2 linked regions of the Flocculibacter collagenilyticus genome follow. The main gene of each other region encodes a partner of the protein of the gene in region 2 in a complex. Links are inferred from orthologs where the notes say so. Each region holds a gene or a part of one and is shown on either strand. Other genes may lie near its edges.

The links.
Region 1: the proteins of HUU81_RS02140 (region 2) and cheY are in contact, whole or in part, in a solved structure (PDB 1A0O), measured with the Escherichia coli proteins. The link is inferred for Flocculibacter collagenilyticus from one-to-one orthologs.

What each region holds. Positions count from the first base shown.
Region 1 is NZ_CP059888.1:1,216,320-1,228,906, reverse strand. The notes cover bases 4,515-7,503. They hold cheY (chemotaxis response regulator CheY), read right to left. Parts: upstream 6,207-7,503; coding sequence 5,823-6,206; downstream 4,515-5,822. Other genes in these bases: HUU81_RS05365 (MinD/ParA family ATP-binding protein), read right to left, coding at 6,973-7,503; HUU81_RS05370 (RNA polymerase sigma factor FliA), read right to left, coding at 6,254-6,976; HUU81_RS05380 (protein phosphatase CheZ), read right to left, coding at 5,041-5,802; HUU81_RS05385 (chemotaxis protein CheA), read right to left, coding at 4,515-5,025. Outside these bases: HUU81_RS05400 (OmpA family protein), read right to left, coding at 1-823; HUU81_RS05395 (flagellar motor protein), read right to left, coding at 827-1,567; HUU81_RS05390 (protein-glutamate methylesterase/protein-glutamine glutaminase), read right to left, coding at 1,560-2,771; more of HUU81_RS05385, read right to left, coding at 2,800-4,514; more of HUU81_RS05365, read right to left, coding at 7,504-7,851; flagellar biosynthesis protein FlhF, read right to left, coding at 7,844-9,391; flagellar biosynthesis protein FlhA, read right to left, coding at 9,412-11,508; flagellar biosynthesis protein FlhB, read right to left, coding at 11,567-12,587. UniProt on the Escherichia coli protein: Involved in the transmission of sensory signals from the chemoreceptors to the flagellar motors.
Region 2 is NZ_CP059888.1:468,717-481,322, reverse strand. The notes cover bases 3,594-6,601. They hold HUU81_RS02140 (chemotaxis protein CheA), read right to left. Parts: upstream 6,237-6,601; coding sequence 3,951-6,236; downstream 3,594-3,950. Other genes in these bases: HUU81_RS02135 (response regulator), read right to left, coding at 6,324-6,601; HUU81_RS02145 (chemotaxis protein CheW), read right to left, coding at 3,594-3,936. In the rest of the region: HUU81_RS02155 (CheR family methyltransferase), read right to left, coding at 1-168; HUU81_RS02150 (methyl-accepting chemotaxis protein), read right to left, coding at 205-2,370; more of HUU81_RS02145, read right to left, coding at 3,433-3,593; more of HUU81_RS02135, read right to left, coding at 6,602-6,686; HUU81_RS02130 (STAS domain-containing protein), read right to left, coding at 6,717-6,977; HUU81_RS02125 (SCO family protein), read right to left, coding at 7,321-7,956; cyoE (heme o synthase), read right to left, coding at 7,953-8,864; HUU81_RS02115 (COX15/CtaA family protein), read right to left, coding at 8,874-9,854; HUU81_RS02110 (hypothetical protein), read right to left, coding at 9,869-10,411; HUU81_RS02105 (SURF1 family protein), read right to left, coding at 10,398-11,129; HUU81_RS02100 (DUF2909 family protein), read left to right, coding at 11,156-11,365; HUU81_RS02095 (cytochrome c oxidase subunit 3), read right to left, coding at 11,471-12,349; HUU81_RS02090 (cytochrome c oxidase assembly protein), read right to left, coding at 12,352-12,606. UniProt on the Escherichia coli protein: Involved in the transmission of sensory signals from the chemoreceptors to the flagellar motors. CheA is autophosphorylated; it can transfer its phosphate group to either CheB or CheY.

The sequences.
Region 1 (12,587 bases), 750 kb from region 2 along the record:
AATCATTCTCTTCATCAAGCGGTACATCCAAAGCGTATTTAGAAACCGCTATAACTACTTTTCGGTTATTAGCTCTGCCCTGCGCTGTACTGTTATCGGCAAAAGGATAATATTCTCCATACCCTTCTATCGCCATACGAGCAGGATTTAGACCAGATGACTGAAATTCTCTTACTACAGCGGTAGCGCGTGCGACTGACAGCTCCCAATTCGATGAGTATATTTCATTATTAATTGGAATATTGTCGGTATAACCGCGCACACGAATGTAGTTATTTACGGGCTCTATAATTTTACTAATTTGGCTTAATACCAGCTTGGCATTATTCGTTGTCGTTGAGCTAGCACTCGGAAATAGCATGCCACTATTTAACTCAATAGTTAGCCAGTCATCATCGCGCTCTACCTCAGCAATACCTTTTTGCTCTAAATCATGAAGCGCTGTTTTAAGATCTTGCTCTAGTGCAGCTAATGGATTTCCCAGTTTTTTCTCATGAATATTAGATAACTGAGAATCACTTTCGAGTAATTCCGGCCCTTTAACTTCGAGTAATCCGTCCCCGTACAGCTGAAAGTCGGTATCTTCTTGTTCTGTGACTAAAATATCATGGTTCTTGGCGCCTTTACTCTCTCCGCCTTTTATCTCAAACACTTCACCTAAAGTATCTGATAAGATCTTATACTCTTCTTCTTTAATTAAAGACAAAGCATACAGCACAACAAATAGCGCAAACATTAACGTCATGTAGTCAGCATAAGAAACTAACCAACGATCTAAATTATCTTCATCAACTTTAGTATGTTTATTTCGATGGCGATACATCAACTACTTCCTGTACGAAGAAAGTTTCAGTTCAATACTTCGAGGGTTTTCACCGTTAGCAATAGACAAAATCCCTTCAATCAGCATCTCTTTATAAAGCATTTGTTGATATACCACTGCCTTCAACTTTTCCGCCACAGGGATAAATAACAGGTTAGCAAAGCCAACACCATAAATAGTTGCTACAAAGGCCGTTGCAATGCCATTACCTAAACTCGTAGGATCTTTTATATTTGCCATTGCTTGAATTAAGCCTAGAACCGCACCGATGATCCCAATGGTTGGGCTGTATCCGCCCATAGAGTCAAATATACGAGCCGATTTTAGCAAGTGCTCACGCTCTAAAGTTAACTCGATATCCAAAGCATCTCGAATCACTTCAGATTCCGCGCCATCGACAAGTAAGTTTAGCCCCTTGTTAATAAAGGTATCAGACTCTGCAATAGCCTCATTTTCAAGCGCCAGAAAGCCGTTTTGCCTTGCCTCATTTGCCCAATGCGAAATGCGCTCAATGCCTTCATCAACATCGTATACTGGCGTCGCAAACACCCACTTAGACATTAGTAAGCCGCGCTGAAACTGACTGGCTGGTGATTGGAGCATGACAGCACCGATAGTGCCACCAAAAACAATTAAGAATGCAGGAAAGTGAAAAAGCGTTATTAATGCACCACCTTCAATAACAAAGCCACCAATAACAGCTAATATAGCCAAAAGCAAACCAGCAATACTTAATTTATCCATAACCTGTTTCCTTTAAAATCTGATTTGCCATATCGTTTAATGGATAAGAGCCTGAAGTTAGACCTGCCGCAGTCACTGCTTGGGGCATACCATAAACAACACAGCTTGCCTCATCTTGCGCTAATATCTTTGACCCACTTTGCTTTAATAAACGTGCCCCCTCTTTACCATCTGCTCCCATTCCTGTTAATACCACTGCTAATACCTTGTTCCGATAAATTTTAGCTGCACTGCCAAATGAAATATCAACACTTGGTTTATACGTTATTCTGGGTGAATCGTCTTCGATAATTTTGATTCTAGGACTGTTATTCCCTTCAAGTACTAATTGTTTACCGCCTGGCGCTAAGTAGGCAACGCCTGGCTTAAGTGTGTCGCCATTTTCAGCTTCTTTAATGGTGATGTTACACAATGTATTTAACCGCGCAGCAAAGGCTGCAGTAAACGCGGCTGGCATATGTTGAATAATAATAATGGGGTAAGGATATGAGGCTGGAAATTGCGTCAAAATTGTTTGTAAGGCCACAGGACCGCCAGTTGAGCAACCTATTGCCAATAATTTATAGTCACCATTACTGCCTCCTTTTCTTGTTACTAAAGGAGGTGGTGCGGTAGCTGCTTTACTTTCAGGTTCTGTCCGTTTCAACGCACTCGAAGAAGTTGAACCAACACTTGAACTTCGTAAGCTGCTCAGTGAGCTTGCACTAGAAGAGGAGCTTGATAATGAGGAGGGGCGACTTCTACTTAACGGCTTAGGAGAACTAGTGCTAGGCGCTGGTGTTCCGCTAAATGGGCTAGCGCGGCCGGGCCTTTTAGCAATTGCTTTAACCCTTGTTTGTAACATTACAATCGCATCTTTTTTATCACGCGCAATGTCTTCAAACTTTTTAGGTAAAAAATCAACCGCTCCTGCATCTAACGCATCTAGCGTTGATTGCGCGCCTTCATGAGTTAAAGACGAGAACATCAGAATCGGCGTTGGCTGAACTTTCATGATCCCTTTTACAGATGTAATACCGTCCATTACTGGCATTTCAACATCCATGGTGATCACATCAGGCTTTAATAGCTTAGCTTTTTCAATAGCATCCTTGCCATTTACCGCTGTATCTATAACTTCTAAATCACTATCTTGATTGAGTATATCGCTAACTCTTCTTCGAAAAAAACTAGAGTCATCTACCACTAACACTTTGATCGACATTGGACATCCTTAGCTTGGCTCAATAAAGCTATCTCATTGAACGTTTAGCATAATGTTTAAGCAAGCTAGGCACATCAATAATTAATGCGATCCCCCCGTCTGATGTAATTGTCGCACCAGCCATTCCAGGTGTTCCTTGCAGTAAATCATCTAATGGCTTAATGACTACTTCTTCCTGGCCGATTAACGAATCTACAACAAATCCCATTTGCTGAGTTCCAATTTGAACTATTACAACATGCCCTGCATTCTTCTCATCCTTGTCATATTTGGTTGTAGCTAACCACTTTTCCAAATAAAACAATGGGACTGCTTTTTCTCTAACAATAATCGTTAGCTGGCCATCAACAATGTTAGTTTTGGTTAAATCTAGATGGAAAATTTCATTAACCGTTGCTAAAGGCAAGGCAAAAGTTTGAACACCTACAACCACCATTAGGGTAGGCAAAATAGCAAGTGTTAACGGTACTTTAATTTCTAGCGTGGTGCCCGTTCCACGCTCAGAATCGATATGTAATGACCCATTTAATTGGGTAATTTTAGTTTTAACAACGTCCATTCCCACACCACGGCCTGAAATATCAGAGATTTCAGTCTTGGTCGAAAAGCCCGGTGCAAAAATTAAGTTATATGCTTCATTGTCAGACATGCGTGCAGCAGCATCGGTGTCTAAAATCCCTTTACTAATAGCAATATCTTTTAGCTTTTCAGGGTCCATCCCCGCACCATCATCAACAATGGTCAGTAAGATATGATCGCCTTCTTGTGATGCTGACAAACGTACAACCCCCGTACGAGGCTTACCCGCAGCTTCGCGAACATCTGGCATCTCAATACCGTGGTCAACCGAGTTACGCACCAAGTGGACGAGTGGATCGGCAAGTGCTTCAACAAGGTTTTTATCTAAATCGGTTTCTTCACCTTCCAGCTCTAATACAATATCTTTTTTCAAGCTTCTGGCTAAATCACGAACAACCCGAGGAAAACGACCAAATACTTTCTTAATTGGCTGCATTCGAGTCTTCATTACTGCACCTTGCAAGTCAGCAGTAACCACGTCGAGGTTAGAAATAGCCTTAGACATGTTTTCGCTTTCTACTGAGCTGCCTAAGCTGACCAAGCGATTGCGTACCAATACCAACTCACCAACCATATTCATTATTTGATCTAGACGTTTAGTATCAACACGAACGGTCGTTTCAGCTTGTGGCGGAGGAGATGCCGCCTTTTTAGGTTCAGTTGCAGGCTTACCTGCAGGTGCCGCTTTTTTAGCGGGTTCTTTTGCCGGCTCTTTTGCTGGTTCTTTTTTGGGAGCAGGAGGCGGTGTAGCTTTAGGGGTACTTTGGTTTGCTGCTTGCCCTGCACTTTGACTAGGCGCAGCTGGTGTAGACTTAACTTCACCCGGCCCTTTACCTTGCCCATGAATATTATCTAGTAACGACTCAAATTCATCATCACTAATTTCATCATCTGATGAATCACTAGCTGGGGCTTGAGGTGCAGCTGGGCTGGCGGGTTTACTTTCGTCTGCTGAGTCAGCTTTAAATGAGCCTTTACCATGTAGTTCGTCGAGTAACGACTCAAACTCATCATCTGAAATCTCATCACCTGAATCAGACGACTCCGATGCGGCAGGCGCAGATTCTGCTGCAGGCTTCCCAGATGGCGCTCCACCACCGTGTAGCTCATCTAGTAGTGCCTCAAATTCGTCTTCACTAATATCATCGATATTCTCACCATCGCCTTGGGCGGCTGGCGTGCTTACTTCATCGAATAACTCTGGTTCTCCAGCCGCGGGCGCTGATGCAGGAGCTTCGGCTGCTGGCTCTTCGGCTGGCGCTTGCTCTACCGCTTCATCTTCACTTTCAGGCTTACTTAATCTATGTAGCTCTTCAATAAGTTCAGGATCAGCAGGATCAGGCTCTTCTCTATTTTGAACAGCTGCAAACATTATGTTGATGGTGTCTAGCGCCTGTAAAATAACATCCATTAATTCTGGGGTTACTTTACGTTGCCCTTGCCGCAATACGTCAAACACATTTTCAGCACCGTGACAGGCATCAACTAGCGTTGTTAAAGAAAGAAATCCTGCGCCGCCTTTCACTGTATGGAAGCCGCGGAAGATTGCATTTAATAAATCAGCATCTTCAGGATTATTTTCGAGTTCAACAAGCTGCTCGGATAATAACTCTAGGATTTCTCCAGCCTCAACCAGAAAATCCTGTAATATGTCTTCATCCAAATCAAAGCTCATGCAGCTGCTCCCCTTTTAAAAGCCTAAACTTGACAATAAGTCGTCTACTTCATCTTGATCCGTAACTACATCTTCACGCACTTCTGCATTCATGATCGGACCTTCCGCTTTTTCTTTATCGGACTGACTTAATTTATCTTTAGATTTATCATCAGCTTGCGCAAGCGCAGCATCCTCACCAGCAAATACCTTAAGAAGATAAATTAAGCTATCTTCCACTTCGCGCACCAATTCAATAATGCGTCGAATTACTTGTCCGGTTAAATCTTGGAAATCCTGAGCCATCAATACTTCTGTTAACAGCACGTGTAGCTGAGCGGCATCTGTTTCAGCTTGTTTGATAAAGTTGTCTAAATTGCGGCACAGCGCCTTAAATTCGCCCACTTTCAAGTCACGACTCATTAGCTTATTCCAGTGTGGTTTTAGCTGTGCGATGTCATTATTGATTTTGTCAGCGATTGGTAAACTTGACTCCACTGCATCCATCGTTCTATTGGCTGCTTGCTCAGTTAAGTTCATTACGTAATTAAGTCGCTCTTTAGCATCTGGTAAGTCATCATTTGCTAAATTTGAGATGCGCGCATCAAGTTGGAAGTTACGAAGTGAGTCGTGTAGCACACGAGTAAGTTTGCCTACTTCCGCAAACAATTCGGAGGACTCTGGAGAGCTGGTATCATGAATGATTTGATTCGCTTTATCGACTTCACCATCTTCCAATAACTGAACCAACTCTTTTGCCTGCTCAAGACTAATTAATGAAGCATTTGATGCTGACATTTTACTCTCCTTGAACAGGATTAACCTAGACGCTCAAATATTTTATCTAATTTTGCTTTAAGCGTGCCCGCTGTAAATGGCTTAACAATATAACCATTAACTCCCGCCTGAGCAGCAGCAATAATTTGCTCCTTTTTCGCCTCGGCAGTTACCATCATTACAGGTATATGTTTTAATTTATCGTCGGCTCGAATGTTACGTAACAAGTCAATACCTTGCATGCCCGGCATGTTCCAGTCAGTTACTACAAAGTCGAAATCGCCATTTTGTAACATAGGAAGTGCCGTACTGCCATCATCTGCTTCTTGTACGTTTGTGAAGCCAAGATCTCTTAACAAGTTTTTAATGATACGTCTCATTGTAGAAAAGTCATCAACAACAAGAATCTTCATATTCTTATCCAAAACACCCTCCATTGAGGCAATTTAACTTTTATTAATTATTATTTCTATTATAGCCAAGTTCGCATTTTTGCTTTCAATTTATGCATTGCCTGACTATGAATTTGGCTTACTCTTGATTCACTTACATCAAGAACTTCACCAATCTCGCGTAAATTTAGTTCATCATCATAGTAAAGTGAAAGCACCAACGCTTCCCTTTCTGGTAATGTTTTAATCGACTTCACTAATGATTGCTTAAAAGCTTGGTTTGCAATTCCTTCAAAAGGCTCATTCACAGATTTATCATCATTGTTTCCCGACAATACATCTTCCGTTACGCCTAAGTCTTCTATACCAATTATTTTGCCAACATTCGCTTCGTTAAGCATATGATGGTATTCATTTAGTGGAATATCAAGTTTTTCAGCAACTTCTGTGTCAGAAACATCTCTTCCCAGTTCTGACTCTAATTCAGCAATCGCTTCGGCAATCATTCTGCTATTTTTATGAACTGAGCGAGGCGTCCAATCACCACGTCTAATTTCATCTAGCATTGAGCCTCGGATACGAATGCCTGCATACGTTTCAAAGCTTGCGCCTTTGCTACCATCAAACTTTTTTGCTGCTTCAATCAAACCAATCATGCCAGATTGAATTAAATCATCTACTTGAACGCTTGCAGGTAGCCGCATCATTAAGTGATGCGCAATACGCTTTACAAGCCCTGCATGGGCTTCAACAAGCTGGGATAGCGTATCTTTTTTTTCATAAGTGGCAATTTTCTTACTCAAATTTCGTCTCTTGACTCAGTATGATTTCTGACTAACTGCTCTATAAAAAACTCTACGTGCCCTGTCGGTTGCACTGGAACAGGCCACTTAATCGCCTTAGCGGCTAAATTTTTAATCGCAATTGACGCTGGAGATTTAGGAAACGCGTCAACTATAGCCTTTTGTTTTCTAACCGACTTTCTTATATTTTCGTCAAACGGAATGGTCGCGACCATTTCTAGTGAAACATCTAAAAAACGATCCGCTACTTTGGACAGTTTAGCAAATAATTCTTGTCCTTCACGTAAACTACGCACCATATTCGCTACAATTTTAAATTTGTATACGCCGTGCTCTCTGCTAAGTACTTTCATTAACGCATAAGCATCGGTAATCGATGTAGGTTCATCACAAACAACCACAACTACGTCTTGTGCGGCACGTGAAAAACTCAGTACCATTTCGGAAATACCTGCTGCGGTATCTACAAGCAATACATCAAAAGAAGACTTTATTTCACTGAAAGCACGAATTAACCCAGCATGCTCAGCCGCTGATAGCTCAACCATTGAACGAGTGCCGGATGTTGCAGGCACAATCTTAATGCCGTGAGGCCCTTCCACTAAAATTTCTTCTAGCGAACATTCACCAGAAAGAACATGGGAAATATTTTTTTCAACGCGTAATCCAAGCATCACATCACAATTTGCTAACCCGAGATCCGCATCTAATACGAGTACTTTTTTTCCTAACTGCCCCATTGCGATAGCAGTATTAAGAGATACGTTTGTTTTTCCTACCCCTCCTTTTCCGCCTGTTATTGATATCACCTTAATGGGTTTACTTTGATTCATATTCCTCAGGCCACTAGCTTGGTCGAAAAGATTTTTATTCATACATTCCTACTGCTTGAGGCTCTGTTTGGGTGTACCAAACATGTTCCGAGCCACTTTGAGAGTCGAGCAAATCTGCCGCATTTTCTACGAGTTTCTTTGCAGACGCTACTTTAATATCTTCAGGTACTCTTTGTCCATCAGTAAGATAGCCAATTGGTAATGCATTTTGGATCGCGACGCTAATTATTTCTCCTAAGCTCAAACTTTCATCAAGCTTGGTGAAAATACAACCAGAAAGTGCAATGCGCTTAAAGTGCTCAATGCTTTCTTCTAGTACTCTTCTTTGTGCATTTGCTGATAATACTAAGTAGGTCTTGATGTTAATATTAGTGCTTGTAATCAATGTATCAAGTTGTTGTGTTAATCTTAAATCGCGTTGGCTTAGTCCTGCAGTATCAATAAGTACTAATTTCTTGCTTCTCATTGATTTTAATAACGCTTCAAGTTCCGTCGCATCTTTTGCAATTTTTACTGGGCACCCCATGATTTTACCATAAGTAGCAAGCTGCTCGTGCGCACCTATTCTGTATGTGTCGGTAGTAATTAAACCAATATGTTCTGCCCCATGCATTTTTGCATATTGAGCGGCAAGTTTAGCAATGGTCGTGGTTTTACCTACACCAGTAGGCCCAACAAAAGCGTACACTCCACCTTTATGGATCACATCGTTACGAGTTGTACTTAACTGGCCTTCAAGTAATTCGAGTACACTAGGCCATGCTTCATGGTCTGCAAGATCTTCAGGAATAAAACACGCCATTTGATCCGCTACTTCATCACAAATACCTAGTGCTTTTAATTTTTTAATTAGCATTGCGCGTAGCGGCTCTTTTCTTTCCAGTTCCTGCCATAATAAGCCAGATACTTGATGCTCTAATAACTTTCTTAAAGATGCAATTTCACCTTTCATGCTTTGCATGTCGGCTTGATGCTGTACAGAAGCTGTTTCTGATGTCGCAGTTTGATGATGGCTTGCCGTTTGATTATAAGCGGCCTTCGGAGCATGTGTTTTTTCTGTTTTATCTAACGTATCGAAACCGCGAGCTAAATTCGCAGGCTTACTATTTAAATGATTATTTCTATTTGGCCGTGCAGGTTGCGCTTGCTTAGCAGTTGGTGTTGATTGAGAATGAGTAGCTCCCGCTTTATGTGCCTTAATTGCATGCTGACGCGACAGTAACGCCTCTAAAGATGAAGCAATACTTTCTTTGTCATTGTTAATCGCACCCTCAGCTGCATTATTTAATAGCGCTTCAAATTCAGCAGTGGGCTTAATAGGTTCGTGACTAGGGTGCATCACAGGAGCCCTATCTTCTTCATCAGCAACAGCATGTAAGGTACTTGCCCTAGTAGGTGATTGAGTAGGCTCAGGCTGTTTTGTTTCTGCAGCTTTTGGTGAGTCGTAATCAATTGCCGCTACAATTTCGACCCCTTCAGCCACTTTTTTGTTAGACATTATAACTGCATCTACACCTAACTCTTCTTTAACTTCATTAAGCGCTGTACGCATGTCTCTTGCTACAAAACGTTTGATTTTCATTTTCTACCCCTAGTGCAATTTTACTGGCCGATAGAACTAACAATTTTAATTTGTTTTTCATCCGGAATTTCTTGATAAGAAATAACACTTAACCCCGGAATAGTGTGCTTAACAAATCGAGAAAGTACCGAACGTAACATTCCTGATGTTAGTAAAATTGATGGCTCGCCAGACAGTTCCTGATTTTGATGCGCTTCGCTCAATGATTTTTGAATGCGCTCTGCTAAACCAGGCTCAATGCCTGCGCCTTCATCGCCCGCCATTTGCATCGACTGATGCAACATCTGTTCCAGCTCTGGCGCCAAAGTAATGACAGATACTTCAGGGCTTGATCCAACTAAGTTTTGAATAATTAAACGGCGTAATGAAATACGCACCGCTGCTGTTAATACATCAGTGTCTTGGCTTCTTGGTCCGTATTCAACAAGGGTTTGAACAATCGTTCGCATATCACGAATTGGCACCCCTTCGTTTAATAAGTTTTGTAGCACTTTAACCACCGTGGTGAGTGGTAATACATCCGGCACCAATCCTTCAACTAACTTAGGATAACTTTTGGCCAGCATGTCTAATAAATTTTGCACTTCTTCATGACCGAGTAACAGTGCGGCATTATTCGTTAAAATTTGGCTTAAGTGTGTTGCCACAACCGTTGCTGCGTCCACTACGGTATACCCTAAAGACTGTGCATGTTCCTTATCTTTTCGGTTAATCCATATTGCGTCCAAGCCAAATGCAGGATCTTTCGTTGCAACACCATCTACAGGGCCAAATACTTGCCCTGGGTTAATCGCAAGTTCACTGTCGTGCTTTAACTCACCATCGCCGGTGGAAACACCCATTACTGCGATTTGATAAGCATTAGGATCTAGGTCCAAATTGTCACGAATATGTACTGCAGGCACTAAAAAGCCAAGCTCTTGAGAGAGTTTCTTCCGTACCCCTTTAATTCGGTCCAGTAACTCACCGCCTTGTGATTTATCTACAAGCGGAATTAGCCTATAACCGACTTCTAGGCCAATAGTGTCAATTTGTTGAACGTCATCCCAACCAAGCTCTTTTATTTCTACAGGCGCAGTCGGCTGCACTTCCTGCTCCCTTTCAACCACGGGGTTAGCGGCTGCTTTACTTGCTTTCCATTTGGCATAGCCTGGTACGCCTGCCAAAATACAGGCTAATAGTAAAAATGCGAAATGCGGCATGCCAGGAATAACCCCCATAACAAACATCAATCCTGCTGCAATAAACAGTGGCTTGTCGTTACCTAATTGCGTAACAAATTGATCGCCCATGTTTTGCTCGGTATTTTGACGTGTTACAACAATAGCTGTCCCTACTGAAAGTAATAATCCCGGGATTTGAGCAACTAAACCATCACCAATAGTTAGTAATGTATAAATCTCAACTGCGGTACCAAATTCTAGGCCGTGTTGAATCATGCCAATAAATAAGCCACCAATAATATTAATAAATAAAATAATAATGCCGGCAATTGCATCACCTTTTACAAATTTACTGGCACCGTCCATCGAACCGTAAAAGTCAGCTTCAGCCGTCACTTCTTCCCGTCGTGCTTTGGCTTGTTCTTGCGTGATAAAGCCTGCATTTAGGTCAGCGTCAATCGCCATTTGTTTACCCGGCATTGCATCCAAAGTAAAGCGTGCTGTAACTTCTGAAATACGTCCCGCACCTTTAGTTACCACCACAAAGTTAATAATAATTAAGATCAGGAATACAACTAAACCAACAGCGTAGTTGCCACCAATAACCACCGAGCCAAAGGCTTCAATAACGGCTCCAGCCGCATCGCCCCCTTTGTGGCCTTCTAGTAATACAACACGGGTACTCGCTACATTGAGGGCAAGTCGCAGTATCGTTGCAATGAGTAACACACTGGGAAAAGCGCCGAATTCGAGCGGCTTCAGGGTATAAACGGTCACTAGCAACACAACCAGTGCTAGCGAAATATTGAAGGTAAATAGAATATCTAAAACAAATGCAGGTAACGGTAATACCACCATGGCCAGCACAGCTAAAACCATTAAAGGCGTCGCTATACCTTTGAGGTATATCATTTTATCTTTATTTAACGAATTTAAAACCGCACTTAATTCCATACATCAACCTACTTAATCACACGCTACCTAAGCGATTAAGCAAGTAGTACGCCAAAAATTAGTAACTGAATTCTGGCGGTATGGGTAGGTTTTTACTTAGAGGTTTAGGCTTGGTTCCTTTCTTTGTTTGGAATTGCTTTAACTGGAACACGTAAGCAAGCACTTGAGCAACTGCCACGAAAAGTTGCTCGGGTATTTGATCATTCACTTCTGTGGTGTAATAAAGTGACCGCGCCAGCATTGGCGACGCAATAATAGGCACATCATGGCCTTTTGCAATTTTTCTAATTTGCAGTGCCATGTTATCGATTCCTTTGGCAATCACAATAGGTGCGCCTGCACGCTCTGTATCGTATTTTATTGCCACCGAGTAATGCGTAGGGTTAGTCACCACGACGTCCGCTTCAGGTACGTCTTGCATCATCCTACGCTGTGCCATTTCACGCTGCGTACGCCTAATCCGCCCTTTTACTTGCGGATCACCTTCTTGGTTTTTATATTCGTCTTTAACTTCTTGTTTGGTCATGCGTAATTGCTTGGCATGATTCCACTTTTGAAAAGGCGCATCCACTGCCGCAATAATGGCAAGGCTGACGGTAAGCCCTAAAAATATCCAAGCCATTAGCTCAACAGCATCAAATATATTGGTAGGTACTGACTGAATGCTTAAATGAATAATATCGATGAAATACGCTTTTAGTAAGAAAAATGCAACCGTTGCTACTACCCCGAACTTTAAAATCCCTTTTACTAGCTCAATCGCCGCCTGAGGGCCAAACATCCGCTTAAAGCCTTTCATTGGTGATAGCTTATTTAACTTAGGCGCCATTGCTTCCCAACTAAAGTTAAAGCCGCCTAAAATAATATTACCAATAAATGAAGCAACTAAAATCAGAGCAAAAATACCAATAAACGGCCCCGCGATGGCGCTTGCCACATCACTCCACACTGAGAACATTTTTGTGGTGTCGTATGCATCCGCTCTATTTAAGGTAAATAAGCGCTTCATGACCTCCATTAAACCTAACGCTAGCCCTTTACCGTAAATTAGCAGCGCTACCGCACTTACAATTAATACC
Region 2 (12,606 bases):
GTAAGTCGCAAAATCGGTAAACTGATAATGCCTTATGCGCCTTGCAAGGCGAGAATACACCATTTCACGCTTATGCTCGCCAAGCACAATACCGCAAGCGTCGTACACCATGTCTCGTACTTTCACAAAGTCTTGCTCCCGCATTGGGAACTCTTTGTTACTTAACATCTTAAATCGCTACCGATATATTCATGACTCATCGCCTTAAAACTCTTCCCACTCTTCATCCGAATCAACAAAGCTGCCGTTCGAGCCACTTGAAAAACCTGACGAGGTACTACCAGAATCGAAACTAGAGGATGATGGTAAACGCGCCGCTGGTGCTTGTTGCATAGGTGCAGAACTAAAGCCCCCACCTCCGTTTTCAGATATAGCAAAAAAGCTTAATAGCTGGCTCATTGCTCTTGCTTGTTCAGCCATTGATTCGCCTGCTGCTGACGCTTCTTCAACTAAGGCCGCATTTTGTTGTGTCATTTCGTCCATTTGCGCAATGGCTTTATTGACTTCTAAAATGCCAGAACTTTGCTCTTGCGACGCCACGCTGATATCCGCAATCATTTTGCTAACTTTCTCTACTGCCTCAACAATTTCTTTTAACGTTTCTCCTGACTGATTGACCGCCATAGTGCCATCTTCTACTTTGGTCACACTGTCACGTATTAAGTCTTTAATTTCTTTGGCTGCCGCTGCTGAACGCTGTGCTAAGTTTCTCACTTCACCAGCTACAACTGCGAACCCGCGCCCTTGCTCCCCTGCTCTTGCTGCTTCTACTGCCGCATTCAACGCTAATAAGTTAGTTTGGAAAGCAATTTCGTCTATCACACCGATAATGTCGGCAATTTTGTTACTGGCTTCGTTAATCTCTGCCATGCCACTTACCGCACGTGCGACTATTTCGCCCCCTTGTTGTGCTCGATCTTTAGCATCACTTGCTAACTCGTTGGCTACTTTAGAATTTTCAGCATTTTGTTGCACGGTTGCGGTCATCTCTTCCATGCTTGATGCCGTTTCTTCTAATGAGGAAGCTTGCTCTTCGGTGCGTTGACTTAAGTCGGTATTGCCTTGAGCTATTTCATCTGCACCACTTGCTACCATAGTTGCAGAGCTGCTAATCCGCGCGATAACATCGGTAAGTTTGTCGGCGGTAGCATTGGCATCGCGTTTAAGCTTATCAAATACTCCTTCATAGTCGGCTTCAATACGTTTAGTTAAATTACCATGCGCTAAGGCATCAAACATTATCGCGGTTTCATCAATAACGCCTTGTGCTATACCGACCAGCTGATTCAACCCATTTGCCAATATACTAAAGAAACCTTCCTTACCCTCTTCATCAATTCTTGCGGTTAAATCGCCACTACCCGCCTGCGCTATTAAGTCTGCCACTTCTTTTTCTACCGCGACTTCCGACGTACGGTCTAACCACTCAACTACGGTACCAATACGATTACCTTCATTAGTGATTATTGGATTCGCGGTTAACTGGAAGGTACGCCCACCAATGCTAATTTCAGTTTGATACGCTTTAGTTAACTGGTTAAGCAGTGTACGCTGATGTGCAGGGTTTTTATGAAAAGTATCAATATTTTGATTTAGCAAATTATTTGCGCTGAAATTGGGTAGGTCTTTTCGCATATCTGCTTCAGCGTTTTGCATAAGATGTTGCAGAGCTTCATTAGTGTAAATGATATTGTATTGATCGTCTGCGATCATCGCCGATGTTGAGACATTATCTAGTGCTTGTCTCACTCGCATATTTTCGTCTGCAATACGCTTTTCTTCTATCGAACGCGCTAATTCCTCGGTAATTTCATCCCATTCGATGACTGTACCTAAGCGCTCATTTTCAGCAGAAAACACTGGCGTAACGGTAATATCAAAGGTTAACCCACTTATTTCCATTCTCGATTCTGCACTTTGCTTGAGCTCATTCAGTTTGACATGCTCTTGCGCTTTGTTGTCATAGAATATGGCCGCATCCATACCAATTAACTCTTGTGCGTTAAATTGAGGCACTTGCTGCCTGATCTTAGCTTCATTAGCCTGCATCATATTGATGAGTGCATCGTTATAATAAATAATTTCATGATCAGGATTAGCTAGCATGACATTAGTTTGGCATACGTCCAATGCTTGTTTAATGCGAGAGTTCACTTTATTTAACCGCTCGGACTCTTCAATTTGCTCTTTTAACCCAATACGCATTTGGTCAACAGACTCTAATGCTTTACCCAGTTCGTCAGCCGTTTTTATTTTCACTTCGGTATCAAAGTTGCCTTTTGAAATATCGGCAAAGGTTTCATTTAACATGTTTAACGATTCAATCGTTGTTTTAATCACATACACACTAAATGCGATAGCTAATACCATCAGCGTTACTGCAAAAATGGTCATAATTAATACGGTATTATTTAACTCTGCCGCACGCTCTTTTAGAATGTCGCGAAGTTGTGGTATGGCCAGCGAAGTTAATTCATATAAGGCATCAATCGCATTTGTACCCAAGCTATAATAATTTTGACTATTAATCTCTAGCAAATTCCCTTCCGCTAACAGCTGCGCTTTTTCTTGAAACGCAGACACCGCTCTGTTTACTTTTTCCTGTTGTGAAGATAACGCAGTACGTAGTGAGGGGTTTTCATCGTAGGCTGTTTTTAATCCAGCATTGATTGGTCCAATATCCAATCGAGACAGCATACTAGATAATGTTAAGCGGTTTTGAATAGAAATAGTGTCGTTAACAATGGCCGCAGAACCTTTCCCACGAAGCACCCCTAACAGTTCTGCTTGGGTGTGCGCCCGTATGGAAGTAATTTCCATTAGATAGTAAGTATCTAGATTAGGATCTAGAATAAGATTTGAATTATTAGCAATAACCATTAATAAATCGGCGGCGTCACCGACAAACTCAGTGTAACTCTCAAAGGCTTCCTCTTTGCTAAAATCGGTGCCTCGTGCGCTCAAGCTATTCCACTTTGAAATAAAACTATTCACCTCTGATGTTACATTTATCTCATCACCCGTTTCAGCGGTTAGTTGCCTAAGCTTGCTGATAGCATCGTTCGCACTTTTTTGCGCTCGTGTAAATCTACTCTTCGCATTTTCATCACCATTTAAGTAGATCAATAGCTGACCTCGCGAATCTTGCGCATACTCTATAATATCGTAGATTGGTCCTGTGTATTCAGCCCCCATGTATTCTTCAGTCGCAAATTTTGCTCGCGCTTTTAGACTGCTTGTTAATTCCCATAACAGGCCAGCGATAACGACCAAAAGAATAGTGACAACAAGGCCAATTTTCGTGCCAACAGAAAGTCTGTTAATCGGATTCTTAATATGTGATAACTGCCCGTGTTGCATAGTCGCTGCCTCCTTTAAGACGTGACATAACTTTTACACTGTTTGCTATGGCTTCATACTGCTTACCTACTACTAGCTGATTTCCAAATTTAATAGCTTAGTTAAGTTTAATAACGACACCATTTGCCCTTCAACATTAACCAATCCTTTTATGTATCTATGGTTAGCGTTGTCACCTGAGCTTGGTGCTTGGCTAATAGAAGCATCGTCGATGCTGTACACATCTGACACTGCATCGACTACGATACCCATAATTTTATTGTCGAGCTCAAATTCCACTTTAATCACCACCACCACCGTTAGCGCAGTGTATGGCTTAGTAGCTAGGCTAAATCGTGCTCGTAAATCAATTAATGGTACAATTGTGCCGCGTAAATTAATCACGCCTTTAACAAAGGCAGGGGCGTTCGGAATAACTGTGACCTCTTCCCAACCTCTGATTTCTTGCACACTTAAAATATCGACACCGTACTCTTCTTCTTCCATCATAAATGTGAGGTACTGCTGAACATTGTCATCAGCATTAATATCCGTATCGTTTATCTGATTATTAATGGTTTCTATGGTGTCACTCATCGTTATCCTTAAGCCTAAACCGCTTCATCAACAGGTCGCTCAAAGTCTAATCCTTGATGCCCTGGCTTTTTCAACCGTGCCAACTGTATAAGTCCTGCAATATCAACAATTAATGAAACTCTGCCATCACCTAAAATCGTGGCGCCTGAGATACCAGGAACTTTGCCATAATTTGCTTCTAGGCTTTTAATAACAACCTGTTGTTGCCCTAACAGGTCATCAACTAATAACCCGACCTTTTCATTATCGGCTTCAACAATCACTAACAAACCATCTTCTAATTTCTCTACAGCGCCGTCATGATGAAATAACTTATACAGTTTGATAATGGGAATGTATTCATCACGCAGTCTCAGCACTTCCAGCCCACCGCCTACTTTATTTACCTGTGATAAATCAACTTGTAGGGATTCGATAATGCTGATTAACGGAATGATGTATGTGTTAGTGCTCACTTTCACTAGCTGCCCGTCTAAAATGGCAAGGGTAAGTGGTAAACGTATAGTAAACGTTGAGCCTTTGTTGGCTTCTGACATCACCTCAATGGAGCCGTTTAAAGACTCAATATTACGACGTACTACATCCATCCCTACACCACGGCCTGAAATATCACTCACCTGATCAGCGGTAGAAAAGCCGGGCTGGAAAATAAGGAGATGAATTTCATCATCGGTTAGGTCATCACTTTGACTGATAAGGCCATTTTCAATCGCTTTACTTTTAATTTTTTCGGTATTCAGCCCTTTACCGTCGTCCTTAATCTCGATAACAATGTTACCGCCTTGATGAAAGGCATTCAGAATAACCGTTCCCGTTTCACCTTTTCCTACAGCAGCACGCTCTTCGGGTGTTTCTAATCCATGATCCAAAGAATTGCGCACTAAATGCACCATAGGATCAGAGATTTTTTCCATCACTGTTTTGTCTAGCTCGGTTTGCTCACCAATGAGCTTTAATTCCACCTTTTTACCTAGCTTATTGGCGGTATCTCTGACAACGCGTGGAAAGCGACTAAATACAAAACTTATCGGTAACATGCGTATTCGCATAACACTTTCTTGCAAGTCGCGGGTATTGTGCGCCAGCTGTGCTAGCCCTTCTTGCAACGTTAACTGCTTATGTTCGTCAAACTCACCTTCACCCACTTGCGATAACATCGCTTGCGTGATCACTAATTCGCCAACAATGTTAATCAGTGAGTCAACTTTGTCGATACCAACACGGATTGATGTGGACTCAGACGACTTCGACTCTTTTGGCTTTTTAGCCTTGCCGCCAGATGACGCTTTTGCTGGCGTTGCTTTTGCAGGAGGGCTTGAAGGTACATCACTGGTTTTCGCTTGTGCAGTTTGCACAGTCTTTGGTGCATCAGCCTCTGTCGTTGGTGACGGGGTAAGAGTAGACTCACTTTTTTGCGCTGCCGCGGCTTCTACGGGCTTATCTTCTTCATTGACCTCTGTATCTTCATCTTCAAATTCAGCAATAAGCTCTAATTTAATCTCCGCATCATCTTCTACCCATTCAAAGACCTCATTAATCTGCTCTTCAGTCACATCCCCCGTTAATGTTAATTTCCAACTCAACATACAGTCGTCAATTACATGCTCTTTTAATGGCAAAAGTTTTGAGGTATCAGCGGTAACACTTAATTCAGCTAAATCAGCTAATTCACGAAAAATAAAGAGTGGTTCATTGCCTGTTTTAAATAAATGAGGTTCAGGTATAAAACTAATTTCCCAGAATTTTGTAGTACGAACTTCCCCTTGTGGAGCGTCTTCATCTTGTTCATAGCTTTCATCAAAAAAGCCATAACCTAATTCTTCTTCATTCGTTTCTTTTTTATCTGGTTCGATTTCCGGCGGGGCTGATGGTGCAGCTTCATTCGCTGGTGCTGTCGCAGTACCAGGCTCTTCATCATTGAGCACCGCTTCTATTTTCTGTTGAACGTCCTGAGTGTTCGCCTCATCGACTTCTTGCTCATCTTGCAGCGCTGTTAATAAATCTCGAAGGCAGTCTACTGATTGCAGCAACAAGTCAATATGATATTGTGTTAACTCACGTTGTCCGTCACGTATTTGATCTAATAAAGTTTCTACACCGTGGGTAAACTCTGTGACAACATTAAACCCGAACGTCCCGCCGCCCCCTTTAATAGAGTGAGCTGCGCGAAAAATCGTGTTAATGGTTTCTGAGTCAACTTCACCGGGCGAAAGACTAAGTAACTCTGACTCCATAATATCTAAGCCTTCGAAACTTTCTTCAAAGAAAACTTGATAAAATTGACTTAGATCTATGCTCATTGTCTTTCCTAATCAGTGAAAAACTTCACACAATTTGGGCTAGTTAGGCTGAAAATCACGTAATCTTAATTCGCTAACTATTCACCATTAGCGAATCACTTTTGCGACTACTGCAAGTAATTGATCAGGATTAAAAGGTTTTACTATCCACCCAGTTGCCCCCGCCGCCTTACCTTCAGTTTTTTTATCGCCACCCGACTCTGTGGTTAACATTAAAATTGGAGTAAATTTAAACTGAGGTAGCTCTCTTAAGTGCTTTATCAGCGTAATGCCGTCCATGTTCGGCATATTCACATCAGAAATAATTGCATCAAATTCACTATTTTTCGCAATCTCTAGCGCTTCAACACCATCACTCGCTTGGGTCACGTCATAACCTGCTTTTTGCAAGGTAAAACCAACCATTTGACGCATTGAAGCTGAATCATCAACCGCTAAGACTCTTTTCATCAAGGTGATTCCTGTAATAAGTTAGTTTGACTACAGTTTAAGAAACTCTGCCACTCCTAACATTTTTGCCGCTGTAATAAGCGCATCACTTTGACCATGCCATTGAATGCTTTTACCACTTTTTACCAAATCGTTCTGTATCACACATAGCAGCTGTAAATTTGCCGTATCGCATTGCTGCACTTGCTTAGCGTCAAATTCAACTTGCTCGTTCTGGTTAAGCCATTCAGTCAAACTGGTATGTATTGACTCAATGTCATTTATAATCATTTGATTAGGTAAAACGTACATGAGACTTATTAGGAGTTTTTTGTTTATATCCAAGCTTAGATCGATAATCTAAAATTTCCATAAAATAGGAAAAATGATTTCATTTATTAGGGGGTTAGATTGGATATTATTACTACCTAAGTGAGGTATAAAAAATCCATCCAATAAAATTAAAGCTGCATAAAGGTAAATGAAGCAGGCCTCACAGCTGCAATGTAGCACACACAAAAGCTCGTTTGTTTGGATGCCTAAATCAACATAATGCGCTTGATGGAGTTATCATTGAATATTGACCGAATAATAATTGAATAATGAAATGAAAAGTATAATGCAGAGCAAACCACCGCTCTGCACTTAGTAAAGCTCAATAGTCATCGACTATATACTCAAAATCCTGCTTCAACAGCGTCGTATTAACCAGTGCCAGCTGCCCTAATTTAGATTCAGGTTTAAAAATTGCCTTTATCGTTTTATCAGGTGCAATTAATACAACCGAAGAGGCGTGATCAACCGCATAGTTTTCTTGGCTTGTGTCGTCTACCATGCTGTAAACCAAGCCTAAATTTCTTACAAACGGAAACAAGTCTTTGTGAGGGTTAGTTACCGCCATAAAGTCAGAATTGAAATAATCTACGTATTCTTTTAAACGTTCTGAAGTGTCTCGTTGTGGGTCAACTGATACAAACATAACCTGAACGGGTTCGTCAGCCAGTGGCAAAAGCTTAGGATATAAATTGGCTAACCGCGCTAGTGTGGCTGGGCACACATCAGGGCAGTATGTATAACCTAAAAAGATTAACGTCCACTTGCCAGCCAAGTTCGTCTTATTAACGGCTTGACCGTGTTGATCTGTTAACGAAAACTCAGCAAGCTGCCGCCCTTCTTCATACACTTTTGCAACCGATGTATAGCTGGCATTACCTGAATAGGTCATTACCGAAAATGCTACGCCAGCAACCATCGCCAGCGCGCCTATGCCAATTATTAATTTAGATTTCACAGATTTATTTTCCAAAAGTGATCAACAAATAACACGATAAACAACACCATTAAATGCCAAATAGAAAACTTAAACGTGTTAAATGCCGTAAATCGTTTCGCATTAAACTTAAGCTGCCAAGCATGCCATAAAAACATCATATTTAGCACAAAACTGCCTACCAAATAAATAACCCCAGTCATGCCAACTAAGAATGGTAACAAACACACTACAAGTAACAATAGTGTGTATAAGAAAATAGCGGTTTTCGTGAACTCAATACCATGAGTCACTGGCAACATGGGCATATTTACTTTGGCGTAGTCATCTTTGCGATGAATCGCCAGTGCCCAAAAATGCGGTGGCGTCCATGTAAATATAATCATTACAAGTAACAACGCATGCGGCTCTAATGCGCCCGTTACAGCTGTCCAACCTAGTAAAGGCGGCATTGCACCGGCTAGCCCGCCAATAACAATATTTTGCGGTGTCGCACGTTTTAAAAACATGGTGTACACCACCGCATAGCCAAATAAACTGGCTAAGGTTAACCATGCTGTTAACGGGTTTGCACCTAAATACAATACGGCGAAACCAATAACAGCTAAAGAAAACGCAAAGATTATAGCTTGCTTACTTTGCACTCGCCCTTGTGCCACAGGGCGATTGTGAGTACGCGCCATTTTGGCATCAATATTTTTATCCACTAAGTGATTAATAGCAGCGGCGGCAGCGGATAATAAGCCGATACCCGACATTGCAAAAATAATGGATAAAGCACTTGGTAATTCTGGCCGTGCTAATACCATGCCTATCAATGCGGTTAATACTAATAGCGCGACCACTTTTGGTTTTGTAATTTCTAAGTAGTCTTTAAAGGAAGCAGCTGAATGAATAGCTGACTTATTTGTAGCAATAACTTCTGACATGTGATCTCCTTATGCCTTACGCGACACCATGTAAATCAAGCTCACCACACTCATGAGCAAACAAGCAGCAACAAAGTTGTGTGCTACTGCAACACTAATAGGTAATTTGAATACAACATTACTGATCCCCAAACCGAATTGCAGCAATACAATTCCGCCCATAACCAATCCTAACCGCCTGATAATACTTGAAACTGACTTGCGCTGGATTTTAAACATTAGCCATAACAAGTACCCCACTGTAATAACGGCACCAATGCGATGAAGTACGTGAATGGTCATGCGCGCATCATAATTCATCACCCCAAACTCATAGTTAGTGTGATTGTCAGGTAACGTAAATGCCGACACGATATCTAAGCGAGATAACCAATCAGTTTCACAAACAGGCAGTGTGGTGCAGGTAACCGCTGCATAATTAGCCGCTGTCCACCCGCCTAAAGCAATTTGCGCAACGACTATGGCTAGTGCTAAATACAGCCATTTTAATAGTGATTTTGCATGTTTATCACCACCCGGAATACGTATTTGCTTTAGCCGTAAATAAAGCAAAAACAGTAACGAAATAACGGTAAATCCGCCTAGTAAATGCCCCATAACCACTACGGGCATTAAATTCATGGTCACTGTCCACATGCCAAGCGCAGCTTGAAATACAACCACTACTAGCAACATAAATGGATGACGCCACGGGCGATGCGGTGCACGTTTCATAAATGAAGCAAGAAAGATAAAGAGCACCAATAAACCTAGCGCTCCCGCAAAGTATCGGTGGATCATTTCATTCCAAGCTTTATGAGGTTCAACAGGACGTTCAGGGTAAGCCATATTGGCTTGAGAGACTTGCTGTTCCGTTTGCGGAACAGTTAGCTGACCATAGCAGCCGGGCCAATCAGGGCAACCTAGCCCTGCATCAGTTAAGCGCGTGTAAGCGCCTAGCATCACCACCACTGCTGCGAGTAAAATAGCGACTAAAACAAGTCGCCTCATAGATAATTTTGCCATTAACCAGTCCTTGAATATTTAAGCAATTTAGAAATATCGCTTAATATGTTTTTAGTTATTTTTATCATTTCAGGATGATTTTTAGTCAATGGATACCTTAACACGACTTTTCCGAATGGATCAGCCAAATAAAGGTAATTTTTATCTAAATAATTTGTATATGACGGCTCAAGTTCAGCCATATCAACAACTTGCTTATGCTGTAGCGGGGCAATAACTTTTTCTATCATGGCTCGGTTTTCTTGATTCGAATAATAAGGCGCAGCCAGTAACTTACCTTGCTTTTTACCCATTGCCAGAATACCTTGGCGCATTGCAGTTAACGCTTGTTTACATAATGCGTCACACTCCTCCGGCACTAAATAAACGATTTGCCATAAATCACCACGTTTAGCCGCTTTAACGCTGTATTCAGCAGGCATTAACTCGCCCTTATTGGTGGTACCTGCGTTAAACCAGCCAAACTGCAACACCGCAAAGGCAAGCACAAAAGGAATACTAAAGGTTGCGATAAAAATAAGTAACGTTTTATTGTTTTTCATAAGAAGGCCTTTTCCAACTGGCAAAAATAAAAATACATAAAGCTGCAACCGCTAGCGAAAACCACTGCACAGCGTAGGCATGATGCTTTTCCGGACGCATATTTATGATTTGATAATGGGGTTGATACGGTGTCTGCTTTCCATCCATTGCATATAACACCACAGGTAAAAGCGTGCGCTTACTTTGTTGCGCCATTTGTTCTATATCTATCGACTGAATCCGTTTCGGCCAACCAGCCTCTGCATTTAATGCAGCCAGTCGAAAGCTAGGCTCTGGATTAAATTTAATTACAGTATCAAGTTCGGTAATCGACTTAGGCAGAGAAATATGCGGTAAATGCTCTCTTGATTTTGAACCCGCTACCCAGCCAAGATTAATAATTGCAGTGTATGTTTCATTTTCTAATAACGTGACCACGTCGTAGCCCACTTTTCCTTGATGTACCACGTTATCTAATAACCAAACAGCATCATGATTAAGTTGTCCAGATAATAGTGCTGAGCCAGTTTTATAAGGGAAGACATTGATTTTTTTACTGATTTGCTCAAGTGACTGAAAGGGGCTATTTAATTGCGCTTGATGCGCATTCAGCATGTTTTGTTTTTGCTCAGCACGCTCAAGTTGCCATAATCCGAGCTTGCACAATGCACAAATAACAGCCAAAGTAATCATCAAGGCGAAGGATCTAAAATGAATGAAACGACTTAATACTTCCAATTTAACAACCTTATAAAGGGACAAATATGATTCTAAAAACGATTTTGGTGCTTTTGTTACTGCTCATATTATTTAACTTGTTTAGAGCATTATTTATTATGTTAAAAAGTGGTCCCAACCAACCAAACATGTCTAAGTTTTTAGGTCGCAGGGTGTTATTTTCTGTTTTAGTTATCGTTGTATTGTTGCTTGCTGTGGCTACCGGTGTTATTACACCCAACCCTCGGCCTTATTAAGCCAATGCAGTAATTGAAGTGCCTGTGTTTCCCCCTAGTATTCCTCCACTTCGGATGAGGAATACTAGGAAGAAAGCCCCCAGCTCGCGCTATAAGTCAGTCGACTTATAAAATATATACAAACACAAATAAACATAACCACACAACGTCAACAAAGTGCCAGTACCAACTGGTAGCTTGGAAGCCGAAGTGGTTTTGAGGTGTAAAGTGACCTTTTAACACCCTAAAAAAGATAACAATTAGCATTAACGTGCCCAGCGTCACATGCATGCCATGAAAGCCCGTTAATAAGAAAAAGGTATTACCATAAATGCCTGAATCTAAACGTAACCCCATTTCTTGATACGCGTGGACATACTCTTCTACTTGCAAGAATAAAAAGCCAATACCTAGCAAGATGGTAACGCCTAGCATAGTTTTAAGTTGGTTACGCTTATTCTCTTCTAAACCCACATGCGCAAAATGAATGGTGACAGAAGAAATTAATAAAATGATGGTGTTGTATAAAGGTAAACCTTGCCACCCCATTGCTTCAGTTTTTGTACCATCCGGTGTTTCAACCAATGGCCATACCGCATTAAATGAGTTCCACAGTAACTCGTGTGTCATTGCATTGTTACTGGCACCACCTAACCATGGCACTGAAAACATACGCGCGTAGAATAACGCACCAAAGAAGGCCATAAAAAACATAACCTCTGAAAAAATAAACCAACTCATTCCTTGTTTAAACGAACGATCCATTTGTGCGCTGTAAAGGCCACTCATCGACTCGTTAATGATGTTTCTAAACCAACCAAATAACATGTAAATAATGACGGCAATACCCGCCAATAAAATAAAGCCACCGTAACCATCTACTTCATTGGCGTGATCTCGTACAAACGCACCAGCCCCAATCGCAATTAAAAATAATCCCACTGCACCCACAATTGGCCATGGGCTTTGCTCGGGAACATAATATTTTTCGTATTCGTTTGACATGTTTACTTCCCTAAGTTTGCAAATAATTGTTCAGACTCATCTTTTTCCAAACTATCAGTAATATCGTATAAGGTATAAGACAGTGTGATGGTATGAATTGAGTCTGGTATGTCGGCGTCTATATAAAACTTAAGTGGCATTAGCGTCTCATCACCAGCCAATAAAGGCTGTTGAAAGAAACAAAAACACTCAATTTTATTAAAATAGCCCGCAGCAATGCCGGGCGAAACAGACGGAACTGCTTGCCCTACAATGTT